Regions from separate parts of the Virgibacillus salinus genome, predicted to be linked through region 3. Evidence: riboswitches for the same ligand, from Rfam matches in the RefSeq annotation. Region 3 holds a riboswitch; each other region holds the start of a gene.

Region 1 (5,614 bases), 720 kb from region 3:
TTATAATTGTATGGTCCTGGGCTAGAAGCGACGTATCTGATATTTTCCCATTTAGCGGGATATTGTCTATTCAAGTCTACTCCCCTTGAATTGGCCTTCCACGCAGTAAAGTTTGTACTTCCATTATTCAATCTAATTAATTGAGATCTATTATTGAAACCATCCGCCCCAAATTGATTCAAGGTCACTCCGTCGGGATTTACCATAGGTACATAGTAGATTGTCACTTGATTCAGCAATTTGCGAACATTATAGCCATCAATTTTTGTCCCGTTCACAAAAGCTCTACTATACTCATCAATTTGATGCATAACCAAATTTGTTGTAATCCATTCACGAGCATGGTGGGATGAATTGATTGTAATCTTTTTATCCCCATTCCCTACTTTCACTAATGGTATATCCCGTCCTTCGACTGATTTACCGATGACATTAGTACGAATGATTCCTGGATAGGCGTTCTTTAGCTTGGTAATGTCACTAACCATTTGATTGTAGGAATAGACAGTCTTAGGATTGACAATCGGTCCAATATCATCCATCTCATCTACCACATCATTCTTATGAATATAACCAGTATGTTTTTTTCCATCTATAAAAATGATTGCTTCATACCAATTTGATGTAAAGGATTTGAAAATCAATTTCGAACCAAAGCTATATCCCTTCAGTTTCTTTGATTTTCTTGAAGTCTTATTGTAAACAAATGTCTTATCTCTTACTGCTATCCCATCTAAGGTATTCCGACTAGCATTTTCATCTAATACGTCGTTTTTGTGAATGTAACCAGCTTGTGCTTCTCCATTCACATATATCAAGGCTTTATACCAATCTTCCATAAAAGTTTTATAGTATAATAGTTTTCCTTCATTATAAGATTTTAATACGTCCCGCTTCTTACTAGGAGCTGAATAAACGTTTATTTTGGAATGGTATGCATAACCTCTCATACTCTCATGATTATCTACAGGCATCTCAACATCTTTTTGGTGAATATAACCGATATGCTTTTCTCCATTTTTATAAATTAATGCTTCATACCAATTATTCAAGAATGTTTTATAGTACAATAAGCTACCTTCTTGATAAGATTTCAATGACTTACTAGTCCTGCTTGGACTTGAATGAATTAGCGTTTTGTTTAATGCATAACCTGATAAATTCTCTTGATTTTTCACAGGCTCTTCAATATCACCTTTATGGATATAACCGGTATATTTTACCCCGTTTTTATATATAATTGCTTCATACCATTTACTTAAAAATGTTTTATAGTAAAGCAAACTTCCTTCATCGTAGGATTTCAACGAGCTACTATTTTTACTAGGGTTAGAATGCACATGAGTTTTCTTTACAGCGTATCCTGATGAGCTTTTTTGGTTCTTAACAGGTGACTCCACATCATTGACATGAATGTACCCCGTGCGTTTATCCCCATTCACATAAACCAGTGCTTCATACCAATCTTCTAAATACGTTTTATAATATAGTATTTGTCCAGCCTCATACGACTTCAAGGATGAACTATCTCTACTAGGTCGCTTATATACATTAGTAGTAGAGTTTATCGAGACACCTTTTAGACTTTTTTGGTCTCCAACAGGTTCCTCCACATCAGAAGCGGATATATAACCTGTTTTTGCTTCTCCATTTATATATACTAAAGCTTCGTACCATCCATCAATGAACGTTTTATAATATAATGTTTTACCTTGCGGATAGTTTTTTATTATTTTTGAATTTTTATTTGCATTAGAATATATGTATGTTTTATTTTTTTGCGCAACACCTGATAAAGAGACAGGATTATTGGTAGGCTCTTGTACATCATTCAAATGAATGTATCCTATTCTAGCCTCACCATTTACATATACTAATGCCTCATACCAATTACTCAGAAATGTCTTATAATATAATATGTCACCTTTTGGATAACTTTTTAGTATTTCACTATTCTTGCTTGCAAAGGAATAGATATTAGTCTGACTGTTTGAAGCTATTCCTGACAAACTTTGCTGGTTCTGAACAGGTTCTTCCACATCATCATGAGATATGTAGCCTGTATGCGGTTGACCATCCACGTACACAATAGCTTTATACCAACCACTAATAAAAGCTTGATAATATAAAAGTTTTCCTTTTGGATAACTCTTCAGCGACACAGAGTCCTTAGAAGCTTTGGAGTAAACATGCGTTTTATCATTTAAAGCAATTCCAGAGAAAGAGCTTGGATTGTTCAGTGGCTCTTCTACTTCTTCTGCGATTATGTAACCTGTTGTTTCTTTCCCATCAGCATTTAATGTTATCTCGTACCAACCATTAGTGAATGTTTGATAAGATACTAATGTACCTTTTTCAATAGATTTCATTACAATAGAATTCTCAACTGGCTTTTGATAAACGTTCATGACATCAGGAATTACTACACCCTGAAGATCTTGTGTTTCGGGTTCGATCAATGTAACGTCATCTTTATGTACATATCCTTTCTTTGTTTCCTCGCCAATAATTACTTCTACATTTAACCAATTACCGTCATTTTCATCTTTCTGGTAATTGATAATAGTACCCAGTTCATATTCTATTAATACTTCTGATTCAACATCTTTATCGACATATACTTGAAGAGTTCCATCCATAGACACTGCTCTAGATGCTTCCACCTCTTCAGCAGATGTAAAGATAGGTTGACTCACCAATCCCATTAATACAATAAAAAATATAATATTTATTAATAGTTTATACCTCAAAAAACACCCCTCCATAATAATAGTTAGTCTTTATTATATCAGTTCAAAATTAATAAAAAAGGTTCAAAGTAAAGTATTAGTAAAGAATAATATAAAAATTTCATTTATATATTTTATAGTTTGTACCTTTGGGTTTTTCGCACACAACGCAAAAAAACCACTTACATGATGTAAGTGGATATTTCTATTTACCCCTTGATACCACAAGACTTAAGTTGGATGGAGCATAGCGGGCTCGAACCGCTGACCCTCGCGCTGCCAGCACGATGCTCTCCCAGCTGAGCTAATGCCCCGTTGAGTCAGACTTTATTATAAGCATTTTCTTTATTTTTTTCAAGGTATCAGATGATTTTAGAGTATCAGAAGGCGCAATCATACTGGCCACAACACATGTTAAATTTTTCGAAATATTTTTTCTTCCCTTTTGATATTCAACTTTCCGGAATTTTGAACGATATAGTTAGTATGAAACTTCTAATAAAAATAAGGGTTGATTGATGAGAAAAAAGTTGAATAACCTGCGATAACGGCAAACTTATTGAAAGGTAAGGACGCAGAGCCACGGGTCTAAGGTTTTATGACTATGATCGCCGGGTTACCGAAAAAGGATGAAAAGATTAGTAGTTAAGCTAATTAAAGTCTATCATTTTTGGTAGGCTATTTTTAATTATAGGAAAATCGGGAATTCTCAGTTATTCCCTATCTTCAAGGAGGTACATAATGATGGATAAGACATCAATTATTGGCATTTTTATCGGATTTTTAGCTATTGGGATAGGTATGACACTTAAAGGTGTTAATCCCGCAGCGTTAGTTAATCCTGCTGCTTTTATTATTATATTTTTCGGAACAGCTGCGTCTGTGTGTATTGCTTTTCCAATGGAAACGATTAAAAAGGTACCGAGACTATTTATAATACTATTTAAGGAAGATAAGCAGAACGATGTAAAACAAACTGTTGATAGATTTACTGAATGGGCAGAGCTTACTCGGAAAGAAGGAATACTATCGCTTGAGTCTAAAATAGAACAGGTGGATGACAGTTTTTTGTCGTCAGGCATCCAGTTGGCTGTTGATGGGCAATCAACGGAGTTTATTAGAGAGCTTATGTTAGAAAAAATTGACGCTATGGAAGAGAGGCATCAGAAAGGTGTTTCCGTCTTTTCACAGGCTGGTACATACGCTCCAACGCTTGGTGTGTTGGGGGCGGTTGTCGGTTTAATCGCTGCTTTAGGTGATATGAATGACATGGAGGCTTTAGGACATGCTATCTCTTCGGCTTTTATCGCAACTCTGTTTGGTATATTTTCTGGTTATGTATTGTGGCACCCTTTTGCAAACAAACTTAAAGAGAAATCAAAAAAAGAGGTGCTGATGAAACAAATCATAATTGAAGGTGTCTTATCCATAACAAATGGTGAATCCCCACAGCTGATTCGGGATAAATTAAGTTCATATTTATCTCCAAAAGAGTTATCGAAGTTAGACCAGGAGGGATCAGATGCGCAGAAAGAAAAAGAATGATGAAACTCATATGAGTGAATCCTGGTTGCTTCCTTATGCGGATTTATTAACGCTGCTCCTGGCATTATTCATAGTTTTATTTGCGATGAGTGAGCTAGATGCAAAAAAATATGAGGAGCTCTCTCGCGTGTTTAATAGTGAGTTTTCCGGGGGCGATGGGATACTAGAAGAAAGTAATAGCACAGTAGAGATGCCTCAGGATGTGGAAGAGGATGAAGAGGAGACTGAAAAACCTGAGGAAGAGGAAAAAGAAGAAAAGTTAAGTGACAGTGAACAAGAGTTAAATAGATTGGAATTGCTGCAGAAGAGAATAAATGAATATATAACTGAAAACAATCTTGCCGAAAAGTTAGGAACAAAGTTAACTGGAGAAGGATTATTAGTTACTATTATCAATGATGTAACATTTGATTCTGGAAGCGCGGTGGTGAGGGGAGAAGGCAGGAAAATTGCAAGTGCTATATCAACCTTTTTGTACACGGATCCACCACATCAAATAGTAGTCAGTGGACATACAGATGAACGGCCAATTCGTACTAGTAAATTCTCATCGAATTGGGATTTAAGTGTCATGCGAGCGGTTAACTTCATGCGTTTAATACTAGAGAATGACAAACTTGACCCAAGAACATTCAGTGCAAAGGGGTTTGGTGAACATAAACCACTAGTACCGAACACCAATGATCAAAATCGGGCAAAAAACAGACGAGTAGAAGTGCTGGTATTGCCTAATTATGATATTAAAGAAGAATTGTAGTGGTGCCTGTCACTTCCCGATTTTTGTCAATTTTTATCGATAAATAAACTAAAAGCTGGAGTCCATATAGGATTTCGGCTTTTCATATTATTGCTTCTTCTTAAACTTACTCCCTTTACTTTTTGCACGTAATTTTGCCATTAAATCAGATGTTTCTTCAGCTTCCTTTTGGGTGGTTGCTTCATCAATCGAAACAATCTGGTACTTATCGTCTATTTTTTCCATAATGAAGTACGTATTTTCGCTGCTGCCATTAGGTAATTCATCAACCGGAATGACCACTTCTTCCTTGGTTTCCTCAATGAGGATGACGGCTTTGTTATTGTCTTCAAATCGATCTAGTATTCCTCTCATGTTTTATCCTCCTGTACATGCTAAGCCTTGGCTTTTGATATCGGCTATCCGCGATGGACCAATTCCACTAACATCTGTTAAATCATCTACTGATTGATATGGACGTAATTTCATCAAATCCTCTGCACGTGCCGGACCGATATGGATAATTTCCTGCAATTTATTAGATGATGCATTGTTGATGTTAATACAGTCCCTAGTTGCTGTCTTATTTTCCGTGCTAGTTGAT
Region 2 (5,614 bases), 610 kb from region 3:
CTGAAGCAAAGTAGAGCAGATGTAACAGTGAATGACAGACTCGCCGTCCTCGACTATATCCAGCAGCAGGGATCAGAGCAAATTAAAATTGCTGCCAAACAGGATGATGCTTCCAAAACGGCATTTGCTTTTAATAAAGGGAATGAGGAACTAGTTAATGCGGTTGATAAACAATTGAAGGCAATGAAAGAAGATGGCACACTAGCTAAAATTGCAAAAGAATGGTTTGGTGAAGATGTTTCTTCCAAGTAATATATTATTTACCATAGATGCAACGATGGGAGGCTGGGAGTTATTCAAAAACTCTTTGCTTCCAATGATTTTAGGCGGGATTCAATATACAATCCCGCTTACTTTAATAGCATTTACCGTTGGCTTATTGTTCGCACTATTGCTTGCCATCATGCGGCTTTCCAAATCAGCATTTCTCCGCGCACCGTCTATTGCAATTGTATCGGCAGTCAGAGGGACGCCCTTGCTTGTTCAATTATTTATTGTGTTTTATGGGCTGCCAAGTCTTGATGTAACGATTGACCCTTTTCCAAGTGCGGTTATTGCATTTTCGATTAACGTAGCGGCATATGCATCAGAAATTATTCGTGCTTCTATTTTATCTATTTCAAAGGGTCAATGGGAGGCCGCATATACGATTGGGATGACCCAAAATACAGCGCTTAGGCGAATAATTCTTCCTCAAGCGACAAGGGTATCCGTGCCACCGTTATCCAATACGTTTATCAGTCTGGTGAAGGATACGTCGCTTGCTTCGTTAATTCTTGTCACGGAGTTGTTCAGGAAGGCACAAGAGATTGCGGCTGTAACATACGATTTCATGCTTATATATATTGAAGCGGCATTTTTATATTGGGTTGTTTGCTTTCTGTTGTCACTTGTTCAGCAGGCAATCGAAACCCGACTGGAGCGTCATATTTCTTCCTAGGAAGGTGAATTATCTGTGTATTTAACTGTGAATGGCTTGACCAAATCATTTGGAGAGTTGGAAGTATTGAAAGACATAAATTTAACAATCGAAAAAGGAAAAGTATTATCAATTATAGGTCCTTCAGGTTCAGGGAAAACAACACTACTTCGCTGCCTGAATGCATTGGAACAGCCAAATGAAGGAACCTTTTCATTTCATGATTCTTTTAATCTGGATTTTTCCAACAAAATCCATAAACGGGATGTATTGAAATTGAGAAGAAAGTCCGGGATGGTGTTCCAATCCTATAATCTTTTTCCACATAAAACTGCACTGGAGAATGTGACAGAGGGTCCCATTATTGTGCAAAGAGGTAAGAAGGAAGAGGAGCAAAACAGGGCAATAGAGTTGCTTACAAAAGTAGGGTTAAAGGATAAAGCAAATCTTTACCCAAATCAGTTATCCGGCGGTCAGCAGCAACGGGTTGGTATTGCACGAGCATTGGCAATTAAACCTGAACTGATGTTATTTGATGAACCTACTTCTGCATTAGACCCAGAGTTAATCGGAGAAGTATTATCCGTCATCAAAGACCTGGTAAAAGAAAATTGGACAATGGTTGTCGTAACCCACGAATTACAATTTGCCGAACAGGTATCCGATGAAGTCCTGTTTATGGATGAAGGTTATATCGTCGAACAAGGTCCTCCAAGTCAAGTGCTTAAGGAACCAAAAGAAGAGCGGACGAAGCAGTTTCTGAAAAGGATACTGAATCCAGCGTAACGGACCAGGGTTCTGGGTATGAATGTAAAAAGCCGAAATTCCATTTAGGAGGAATTTCAGCTTTTTTGACAAGTAAGAAAGTGTAGATACTTTCTTACTGCATAATTGCAACTAAGGCTTATCTATATTAAAGCTTGGCGATAAGCCAAGTTTTCTAATGGGGCGAGGGGCGACCTCGGGATTGGCATTAATGGGACGAGGAACCTGACCCTCCGTCCCGTTGAATAGCTTTTCTCGCCAATTTATCTGCGTAGTTATTTTTATCAGGTATCCACTTGATAAAAAAGTATGGAAAGCTGCTTGAATTATCTCTAATTTTCTCAAGTAAGGGGAGAAAGGTTTGATTTTTCGTGAAATCTTTTTCAATTGTATCTACTACTAGCTTTGAATCCGACCGAAATGACAGTATTTCATCTGGAAAATTTTCCAGGCAAATTTCCAATGCTTTTAACACAGCATGAAATTCTGCTTCATGGTTAGACATTTCTCCTAATGGAAATGAATATTCGTATATTTTTCCGTTTGCTTTTATATAAACACCAGCACCACTAATTCCCGGGTTGCCATTTGATGCCCCATCTGTGTAAACATTAATCAATGCTTTTATCTCCTTTTTAAGCGAGTCTTGTAAAGAAATTATATCAGTTTAGCGTACAGTTTACCTGAATTATTTTGCTCCGCAAAGAAATTAGCTTTTATAAACAGGCATAAAGAATCATTAAAAACCGTGACTATATACACGGTAATACAACTAACAACATAAATTGTACGAAAGGGCAAAATCGTTGAAAAGCGATGACGCAAAACTACAGGGGCTAAAGTCGGATGACAATGCTTGCCAGATATCGAATACGACCTCCGTCGATTTATGGCATTGCAAGCAGGAATATGTTTGAAGAAATTTTACTATCGTGGTAGGTTTTTTTGGCATCAATTAAGACTGAGGGAATTATCAACTGTTGTTTCCGATTGTCTTGATGAGAGATTCAAACATGAGCTTGAACAGAAAATTAATTATCATGAAGAAGCAGCAATGAACTACATAGTGAAAGACAAAAAAAGCGCCTGAATGGTGCTTTTTTTGATTAAATTGCTATTACTTCTATGAAGTTAAAAGATAGTCTCTATTACCCTAATCAATAACCATATTAGGTAAACATAACCATTTATCATAAAATTAAAACAATTCTAATTAATCATGAAATTATCGGTCTACTAATCTATAATAAAACTATCAAATTAAATAGGAGGTATAATATTGAAGAAAAAGTATATTGTTCCTGTTGTTCTGTCTTCAGCGCTATTAATTGGCTCGGTCACAGTGAGTGACGTGTTAGCTAAACCGCAAGACTCTAGTTTTAGCAGTGTGCAAGAAGAGAAGAAGTGGAATGCAAATGCGAATGTCCCTATATTTGTTAAGGGAAAAGTCGCAAAAAAGTTTAAAGACAGCAATGCCTCAAATGCGGTTAATTTCCTGAAGCAAAATGAAAAAAGGTTTGGGATTAAGAATCCAGAGGAAAATCTAAAGGTTAAAGATGTTCAAAAAGATGATCTTGGAATGACACACATTCGCTTTGATCAAACGAAAAATGGAGTGCCTGTAGAAGGTACAGAAATAATTGTTCACTTTAACAAGAAAAATGAGGTTGTTGCAGTAAATGGCAACCATAATAAAGTAGTTGAAGGTAATGTTATTAACACCAATCCTTCCGTTGACATCAGCGAAGCTATACACCAAGCTAAGTCATCAGTGAATGCTCCAGAAAAACTTGCGTATAAACCTACCTCTGACCTCGTTGTTTATTCATTCGAAGGAGAAAGTAATCTAGCCTATAAAATTAATGTTAATTTCCTTGGTGACAAACCTGGCAACTGGTTTGTATTTGTTGATGCCAAATCGGGAGATGTCATTGATAAGTATAATGCGTTATTGCATGCCGATGAAATCGAAAAGAAGGCACACAAAGGTGTAGGCGAAGGGGTGCACGGTGCAAAGCGACAGCTTCACACAACGATGGAAATACAACCTGATGAAAGCACCACATTTAAGTTATATGATGAATCACATAATAGTCTAGAAGGTATTTACACATATGATTATAACACTGGAAATATTTTCGAAAACAAGAGTGAAGCCTGGATGGATGAGTACCAACACCCGGCAGTAGATGCACACTATAATTCAGAAACTGTATATGATTATTACCTTAATGAACATGATCGTAACTCCCTTGACGGTAATGGAATGGCTATCGTTTCTTACGTTCACTTTGGCAACAATTATAATAATGCTTTTTGGAATGGACGTCAGATGACTTATGGTGACGGGGATGGCGAGTTTATGGTACCACTATCGGCAGGTCTTGATGTCGCTGCTCATGAGATGACTCACGGTGTGATCAGTCACTCGGCAAATTTACGTTACCGGAATAAATCAGGTGCATTGAATGAGTCATTCGCTGATGTGTTTGGAGCCCTTATCGATGAAGATGATTGGGAATTGGGTGAAGACATTATGGCGCCAGCCTCCATTGAAGAGGGAAGGGTTGCATTACGCAGCTTAAGTAATCCAGACCAATTTGCAGTGTCTGACGCTAGAGCCCCATATGGTGACGGAATGTACCCTGAACATATGGATGAATTCTATCATATGCCAATTTGGGTAGATAATGGTGGTGTTCATGTTAACTCGTCCATTACCAACCATGCTGCATACCTAATAGGTCAGCAAATTGGCAAGGATAAACTTGGGCATATTTACTATCGTGCATTAACTACTTACTTAACACCGGATTCAGATTTTAGTGTTGCACGAGCAGCTATCGTACAGTCAGCGGTAGATATTTATGGTGAAGATAGTATAGAAGCAGAAGAGGTTGCTAGTGGATTTGATCAGGTAGGAATTTACTAGCAATATAATTAAAAGCTTGCAGGGGATTGTTTCCCTTGCAAGCTTTATTAATAATCTACAGCTTATATCCTATCCGACTTTTAAATCTTTTTAATAGTATAGAACTTTCTACCCTTGTTATGCCCTCAACAGCATATAGTTCGTTGTTAATAAAAACTTCTAGCATTTTGAAGTCCTCCACAAGTACATGCATATGCAGTGTGCTGGGACCAGTCATTTGATATACACTAGCGACATTGGGGTTATCTGCAAGGTTTTGCGCTACTTTCTGTAACTGCTTTGGTTCCACATCTACTTCAAAAAAAGCGGAAACATTTTTCCCGAACTTTTCTGAGTTAATGGTAACAGTAAAATTCTCGATTACTCCAGTATCCTTCAGGTTCTTAATTCTATCTTTAACAGCTACACGTGAGAAACCTACCTTCTCAGCTAACTCTACATACGATAACCTTCCATCGACAATTAATTCTTCTATAATTTTCCGATCTATATCATCATATTTCATAGTTAACTTCCCCTAAAAATTACTATTTTTTGATTTCTTTTTTTATAATATCAGAAAATAGACATTTTAACAAAACTTTTTAGCTAAGTTAATATGCTTGATTTTATACAAAATGAAACTTTTTTACCATTTATTTGTCATTAATGGAATCGGTTACACCATTTTATTATACTTTTTGTCTGAAATTCTATTGACTTTCAATTCATAATTATGTACTATTTTAGTAATTTAATAAAAAGTTTGACAACTTTAAATATATATTGAATGGAGGAGTGATAAAGTGATCGGTTTAGTAGTTAGAAGGCTGTTCCAGTTAGTTTTATTGTTGTTGGGTATCTCATTTTTAGTGTTTATGAGTATGTTTATTGCTCCCGGAGATCCTGCAACCATCATTGGTGGACCTACAGCAAGTAACTCAGATCTTGAAGCAATCAGAGTAGACTTAGGGTTAGATAGACCAGTTTTAGTTCAGTATTTTGATTACTTGGGTGGT
Region 3 (5,614 bases):
ACGTCAGGTGAATCGTTTGAAAAAGCTCCCTGATCCCATTCTTTTTTATAGGAAATAGAGATTAAGCCTTTGCGATGTTTATCTGCCCACCTTGGATGAGTAAGATGGCCACCGCGAATAGTTGCAACTACAACTGGAATGTCTAACAGCTTGACTAGTTTCGCTGTTGAATAAATAAGCGGCTCGGTGTCACCATCCCAATTACGGTTCCCCTCTGGAAAAATACCAATAACCCGATTATGCTTTTTAGCTTTCAGCACACCTCTTATCGTGCTTGTATCATTTTTGAATTTCATCTTTGGAATGGCACCAACATAGTTTAATATTCTTTTTAAGAAAGGATTTCGAAAAAGAGGGTCAGCAGCAATGAAAGAAATCGGTTCTTTTACATAACTATTCAGAATCAGTGGATCCCAGTTATTTACGTGGTTGGATAAAATAATATAAGGTGGTTCCATATGAAGTGTATCATTGCGTTCAATTACTATTTTCGAACGATTTCTAGTAAAGAAGCGGATAGGAATTAACAGCATATTTATTATCCACATATTTGGTTTATTTTCGATACTCATAGTTTCACATCCAACGATAAAATTTATGAAATAATTACTCTATTATTTTACCATACTTAAATACAAAAAAAGCTATACCCCAATAGTGTACGGAGTATAGAGAGGCAGTGTTAGTACCACAAAAACATGAATTTAGAATTAATCTAGTTCATTTGCACAAAAAGACATTAGATCATTTCGTTGGTTGAGCTTCACATCTAATAATTGACTAACTTGTATTAATGAAGGATCTGTAAACTCACTTCCATTCGCTTTAACTTGATACATCAAAGATTTGAGCATTTTAATATCATCGTTAATAATCTTAAGAACATCTTCTATATCCAAATCACATCCCCCTTCCAGGAATAAGGAGTGTATTCGAAAGCTGGCTGACTTATTGGAATATCCAACTTAGTCCCTGTAGCTTTGCGTCATCATTTTTCAATGATTTTGCCATTTCGTACATGATGTGATGGTACTAACACAGTTTATTCTATAAAAGATATTATTCACAATATACTATATATACTGAATTAACGCAAAAATAATGAAAAGATACTGGAGAATTTTAAACTTGATTCACCTGGATTATTGTCCCGTCTTTTCATAATACGCATAGGATAATACAATAATATGAATAAGGAAGTGAGCAAGCGATGGGATTATATATTAATAATGATGATCATCCAGATGTCTTTATGAATGGCAGCGATATTCTGGAGCCGAACCAAGGATACTTTCGCGTAGATTATTTCTCCGAGATGATAAAAGAACAGAAAGAGCTAAATAAATCATTATCCAATTCATTCCGTGACTTAAAATCGTTATACCACCAACAAACTAATACGCAAGCAGGCAGATGGCAGGAGGTTGGCAAACAGCTGGAAGTATTAAAAGAAAGTAACCTTCAGCACCAAAATTTCGAGAATCAGGCTGTGCAATGGCTGACAACCCTAGATAGAAACAATGCAAAGTTACAAGCTATTCTGGAGAACGGTGGACTATTAAATAAGGAGATTGCAGAACAAGTCAATCTCTTAGGCGAATCGAATCAGGCTATTGTAGATCAGCTAGGAAAATATGAAACCTCAAGCCAGGCACTCGCATCACACATGAGTGAATTATATGATCTTAACAAAGAGATGTCAGAGTGGATATCCACACAAGACGATAACCAGGATCAAGTTATAAACCGGTTGGAAAACCAGGAAGCCCTGATGGAGAAAACGTTAAGGCAAATTGATCAGTTTCGATCTATTCTTTTTGAACGAACTAACTATATAGCAGAAAGTATTGAAAACAGTTATAACCTTACTTCCACATATGTCTATAAATTGATGACTGGATCAGAACAACCACTGTCCCTTTTCATGACGAAACAACGAGAAGAAGAGAGGAAGTCTGAATAACTGAGTGAAATGGCGATACTGGAATACGGTATCGTCATTCTTTGTTACAATGTAAACAAACGAAGTCCATAAAGGAATGAATTTGAATGAACATAAAAATTATCACAGTAGGAAAATTAAAGGAAAAATACCTCAAGCAGGGCATTGAGGAATATCTCAAACGATTAAGTACATATGCAAAAGTTCAAATTACCGAAGTCGCCGATGAAAAAGCCCCGGAAAATATGAGCGACGCTGAAATGATCGAAGTAAAACAAAAGGAAGGCGAACGCATTCTCGCTAACATCAAGCAGGATACCCATGTCATAACCCTCGAAATCAATGGCAAAATGCTAAGTTCTGAACAGCTCGCAGCCAAAATGGACGAGCTTGCCACCTACGGGAAAAGTAAGCTTGCATTTGTTATCGGCGGATCATTAGGCATTAGTGATGAAGTCCAAAAGCGGAGTGATCTTGCATTATCATTTTCCAAAATGACATTTCCGCACCAGGTGATGAGGCTTATATTGTTGGAGCAGATTTATCGTGGGTTTAGGATTAATTGGGGGGAACCGTACCATAAGTAAATGAGGTTTTTAAGCACAGTCTTCAGGACTGTGCTTATTTATTATGAAAAAAGGATGATGTTGAAATGGAAATCAAACAATTTGAAAGAATGATATGTGATTCTGTTAAAGATATTCAACAAGGAAAATTCCCCGAAGAATTAAATGAAGTCTTACATTTTGTCAACACGTTTGAAAGATTGGAAATAGAAACATCAAAAGTAGGTATCCAAATCATTCTAAACGATGGTTCTAAATTCAATTTATTTATCAATTGGCCAGAAAAGTGTGGCCAGTAAAGGTGAAGTGTGTTATATTATAGACACTAAATATAAGAGGTGTTTCTATGGATAATACATTGCGTTCAAAAAGGTATAAATTGATAATGAATTCCCCTGATTATAGAGAAAAGTTGGAGAAGCTTACGAAGGATATTAAAATCAGTGCTAAAAATTCGTTGAATGAAACTCACTTAGCTCAAGAATTTAGCTACCATTTAAAAAAGTTTTTGTCGGATGAACTTGGTATTGATAATATCAATTTAGATCCAGAGGTTAATGATAAAATTTTAGGACATAAATTTACAGGTAGAATGGACGCAGTCTCAAACAGTTTAATTTTTGAATATAAGCATCCATCTAAGTTATTAACAAAGAATGATAAAGAAAAGGCTCATAATCAAGTTGTTGATTACTTAGAACAACTTTTTGAATTGGAAGGCAAGCAATATAGAGCGATTCTTACAGATGGCATAAAAATAAAGTATTATTATTATGTCGATAACATCATCCGATGGACGAATTTTAGCGACATTGATTCTGATGATATAGCTGTTATTGTTAAGTCGATTATAAATTTCGATAATAAAAAATTCTTACCCGAAAATATTGTAAAGGATTTCAGCCTCAATTCGGAAAATTCCACTACCGCTGAATTAGCAAATGAACTTTTCAAAAGTTTAAATGGAGTAAATATAGACGAGAACACTAGTGTTATTTTCGAAGAGTGGAAAGTTCTATTTAATCTATCTGAAAATGATAACGGAAAAAGTGATGATATTAATAAACGAAGAAGAGAATTGGGAAAGCTATTCCAAGTAAAGATTGAAGAAAATGATACAGATTTTAAAAGTTTATATGCTTTACAAACAACCTACGCTATAATAGTAAAATTAATTGCTGCAAAAATTTTGACCTATAAACAATACGGAAAAGGCTTAGTATATTTCGAAGATTTAAGCACCCTAAATAATGCTGAACTCAGAGACTTTACAAATAAATTAGAAAATGGCCTTGATTTTCAAAATGAGGGTTATATTAACCTTTTAGAAGGCGATTTTTTCTCATGGTATGTTTTTGAGAATCAATGGAATGATGGGATTGCAAAAGCAATTAAAAAGGTTATAAAAATTATCGAGGGTTATTCATATATTACTTTTAAAGATGAATATGAACCGATTGATATCTTTAAGGACTTATACATGGAAGTAATGCCTAATGCAGTTCGACATAGCTTAGGTGAATATTTCACACCAAGTTGGTTAACGGATAGAGTCATTACTGAAAGCATAAAAGAAGTTAATAAAGAAAAGTGGAGAGCAATTGATCCCTGCTGTGGTACAGGCGTTTTCCTAATGACATCAATTAAGAAGATTATTGGACAGTATAAATTATCGGATCTAGATAAGGACAAAAAGAATAAACTGATAAATGAAATCACCGAAAGAGTAATTGGAATAGACATGAACCCCATCTCAGTACTCACATCTCGTGTAAGTTACTTTTTATCTGTGATGCCTTTAATAACTGAAGAAACCTCTATGGAAATACCTGTATATTTAGGTAACTCAGCAATTATTGGTGAAAAGGTTAACTTGGATGGAGTTGAGTGTTATTCGGTTGTTACAGGTTCTATTAACGGATTTTTTAATACAATTCTGCCTGTTAATTTAGTTGACAACGGTAACTTCTTAACTAAGATGAGTAGTTTAAATAAATATTTAAGAGTTGTCGATAAAGAAAAATGGGTTAAAAAATTCCTAGAGAATGTCTCTCAGAAGGATAAAAATGATAAAGTTGTTGAGGAAATTGAAAATTTAGCAGACAATTTATATGATTTGCAAGAAAAAAATTCAAATAATACCTGGTTAAGGATTATTGCTAATCAGTTACTTATCTCTTCTATAAAAAATATAGATATTATAGTAGGGAATCCGCCGTGGGTTAAGTGGGAACATTTACCACAAACATATGCCCAGACAATTAAAAAGCAATGTGTGGACCGGCACTTATTTTCAGGGCAGACTTATATGGGAGCTATAAGTTTAAATATCTGTGCCTTAATATCAAATGTAACTGCAGGAAAGTGGTTAACTAAAGATGGCATTTTAACATTTTTAATGCCTAAAACTTTGTTGACCCAAGACTCATATGCGGGTTTTAGAAATTTTTATATAGACTATGAAAATAACATTAGAATGTATTTGCAGAAAATTGAGGATTGGTCTAAAGCAGGTGATCCATTCATATATACAAATGAAAAATTTGCTACTTATTACTATAAATTTGATTTTAAGGACTATGAAAATGATGGCATTCCTGTAACTTATATTAATAAAAAGAGAAATAAAAAAATCCAATTCATAAATAAGCATCATAATTTTTCAGAGGTGCAAATGTATTTTGACATAAAAAAGGGAGCAGCATTTCAATTAGATAAGACTAGAACAGGGCTGAGTATATTTGAAGGTTCTTCTTCAGATGTCAAGAGTTTCAAGAATATTATTGGACAATGTGATTATAAGGCTAGGAGCGGAGTAGAATTTACGCCATACGAAATTTATACTTTAGAAGCGTTTAACGTATCTAAAGATAAAAAGTACTGCAGATTTAAAAACTTTTCTTCAACAAGTACTATTCACAAAGCATCAAATACAGCGGTTAACGGTACTAGGCTTGAAACTAAGTATATGAAGCCACTTGTTAAAGGGTCAACAATTGAACCGTTCAACATTAATTTTGAAAATGAGTACGGGATTTTCCCTTACGACAGTGAAACAACTAACCTGATTGAAATTGATGAATTAGAAAAGAACAGTCCAAAACTT

The links. Region 3 has a riboswitch for cyclic di-GMP ahead of BLS02_RS01085 (Spo0E family sporulation regulatory protein-aspartic acid phosphatase). Riboswitches for the same ligand answer to the same signal wherever they lie in the genome.
Region 1: another riboswitch for cyclic di-GMP. It lies ahead of motA (flagellar motor stator protein MotA); the one in region 3 lies ahead of BLS02_RS01085 (Spo0E family sporulation regulatory protein-aspartic acid phosphatase).
Region 2: another riboswitch for cyclic di-GMP. It lies ahead of BLS02_RS18730 (hypothetical protein); the one in region 3 lies ahead of BLS02_RS01085 (Spo0E family sporulation regulatory protein-aspartic acid phosphatase).

The regions. Positions count from the first base shown of each region.
Region 1 covers NZ_FNKD01000001.1:928,354-933,967, forward strand. The annotation lists gene BLS02_RS04390 (M14 family metallocarboxypeptidase) at 1-2,750, opposite strand, end outside; tRNA gene BLS02_RS04395 (tRNA-Ala) at 2,971-3,043, opposite strand; cyclic di-GMP riboswitch class I at 3,269-3,353, shown strand; gene motA (flagellar motor stator protein MotA) at 3,474-4,274, shown strand; gene motB (flagellar motor protein MotB) at 4,252-5,031, shown strand; gene BLS02_RS04410 (DUF3006 domain-containing protein) at 5,119-5,385, opposite strand; gene BLS02_RS04415 (MBL fold metallo-hydrolase) at 5,389-5,614, opposite strand, start outside.
Region 2 covers NZ_FNKD01000001.1:820,823-826,436, forward strand. The annotation lists gene BLS02_RS03940 (amino acid ABC transporter substrate-binding protein) at 1-252, shown strand, start outside; gene BLS02_RS03945 (amino acid ABC transporter permease) at 236-940, shown strand; gene BLS02_RS03950 (amino acid ABC transporter ATP-binding protein) at 956-1,705, shown strand; gene BLS02_RS03955 (ribonuclease HI family protein) at 1,893-2,303, opposite strand; cyclic di-GMP riboswitch class I at 2,471-2,555, shown strand; gene BLS02_RS18730 (hypothetical protein) at 2,541-2,774, shown strand; gene BLS02_RS03960 (M4 family metallopeptidase) at 2,964-4,616, shown strand; gene BLS02_RS03965 (Lrp/AsnC family transcriptional regulator) at 4,672-5,121, opposite strand; gene BLS02_RS03970 (ABC transporter permease) at 5,402-5,614, shown strand, end outside.
Region 3 covers NZ_FNKD01000001.1:209,727-215,340, forward strand. The annotation lists gene BLS02_RS01080 (lysophospholipid acyltransferase family protein) at 1-572, opposite strand, end outside; gene BLS02_RS01085 (Spo0E family sporulation regulatory protein-aspartic acid phosphatase) at 711-899, opposite strand; cyclic di-GMP riboswitch class I at 932-1,019, opposite strand; gene BLS02_RS01090 (hypothetical protein) at 1,211-1,963, shown strand; gene rlmH (23S rRNA (pseudouridine(1915)-N(3))-methyltransferase RlmH) at 2,050-2,529, shown strand; gene BLS02_RS01100 (hypothetical protein) at 2,595-2,807, shown strand; gene BLS02_RS01105 (Eco57I restriction-modification methylase domain-containing protein) at 2,855-5,614, shown strand, end outside.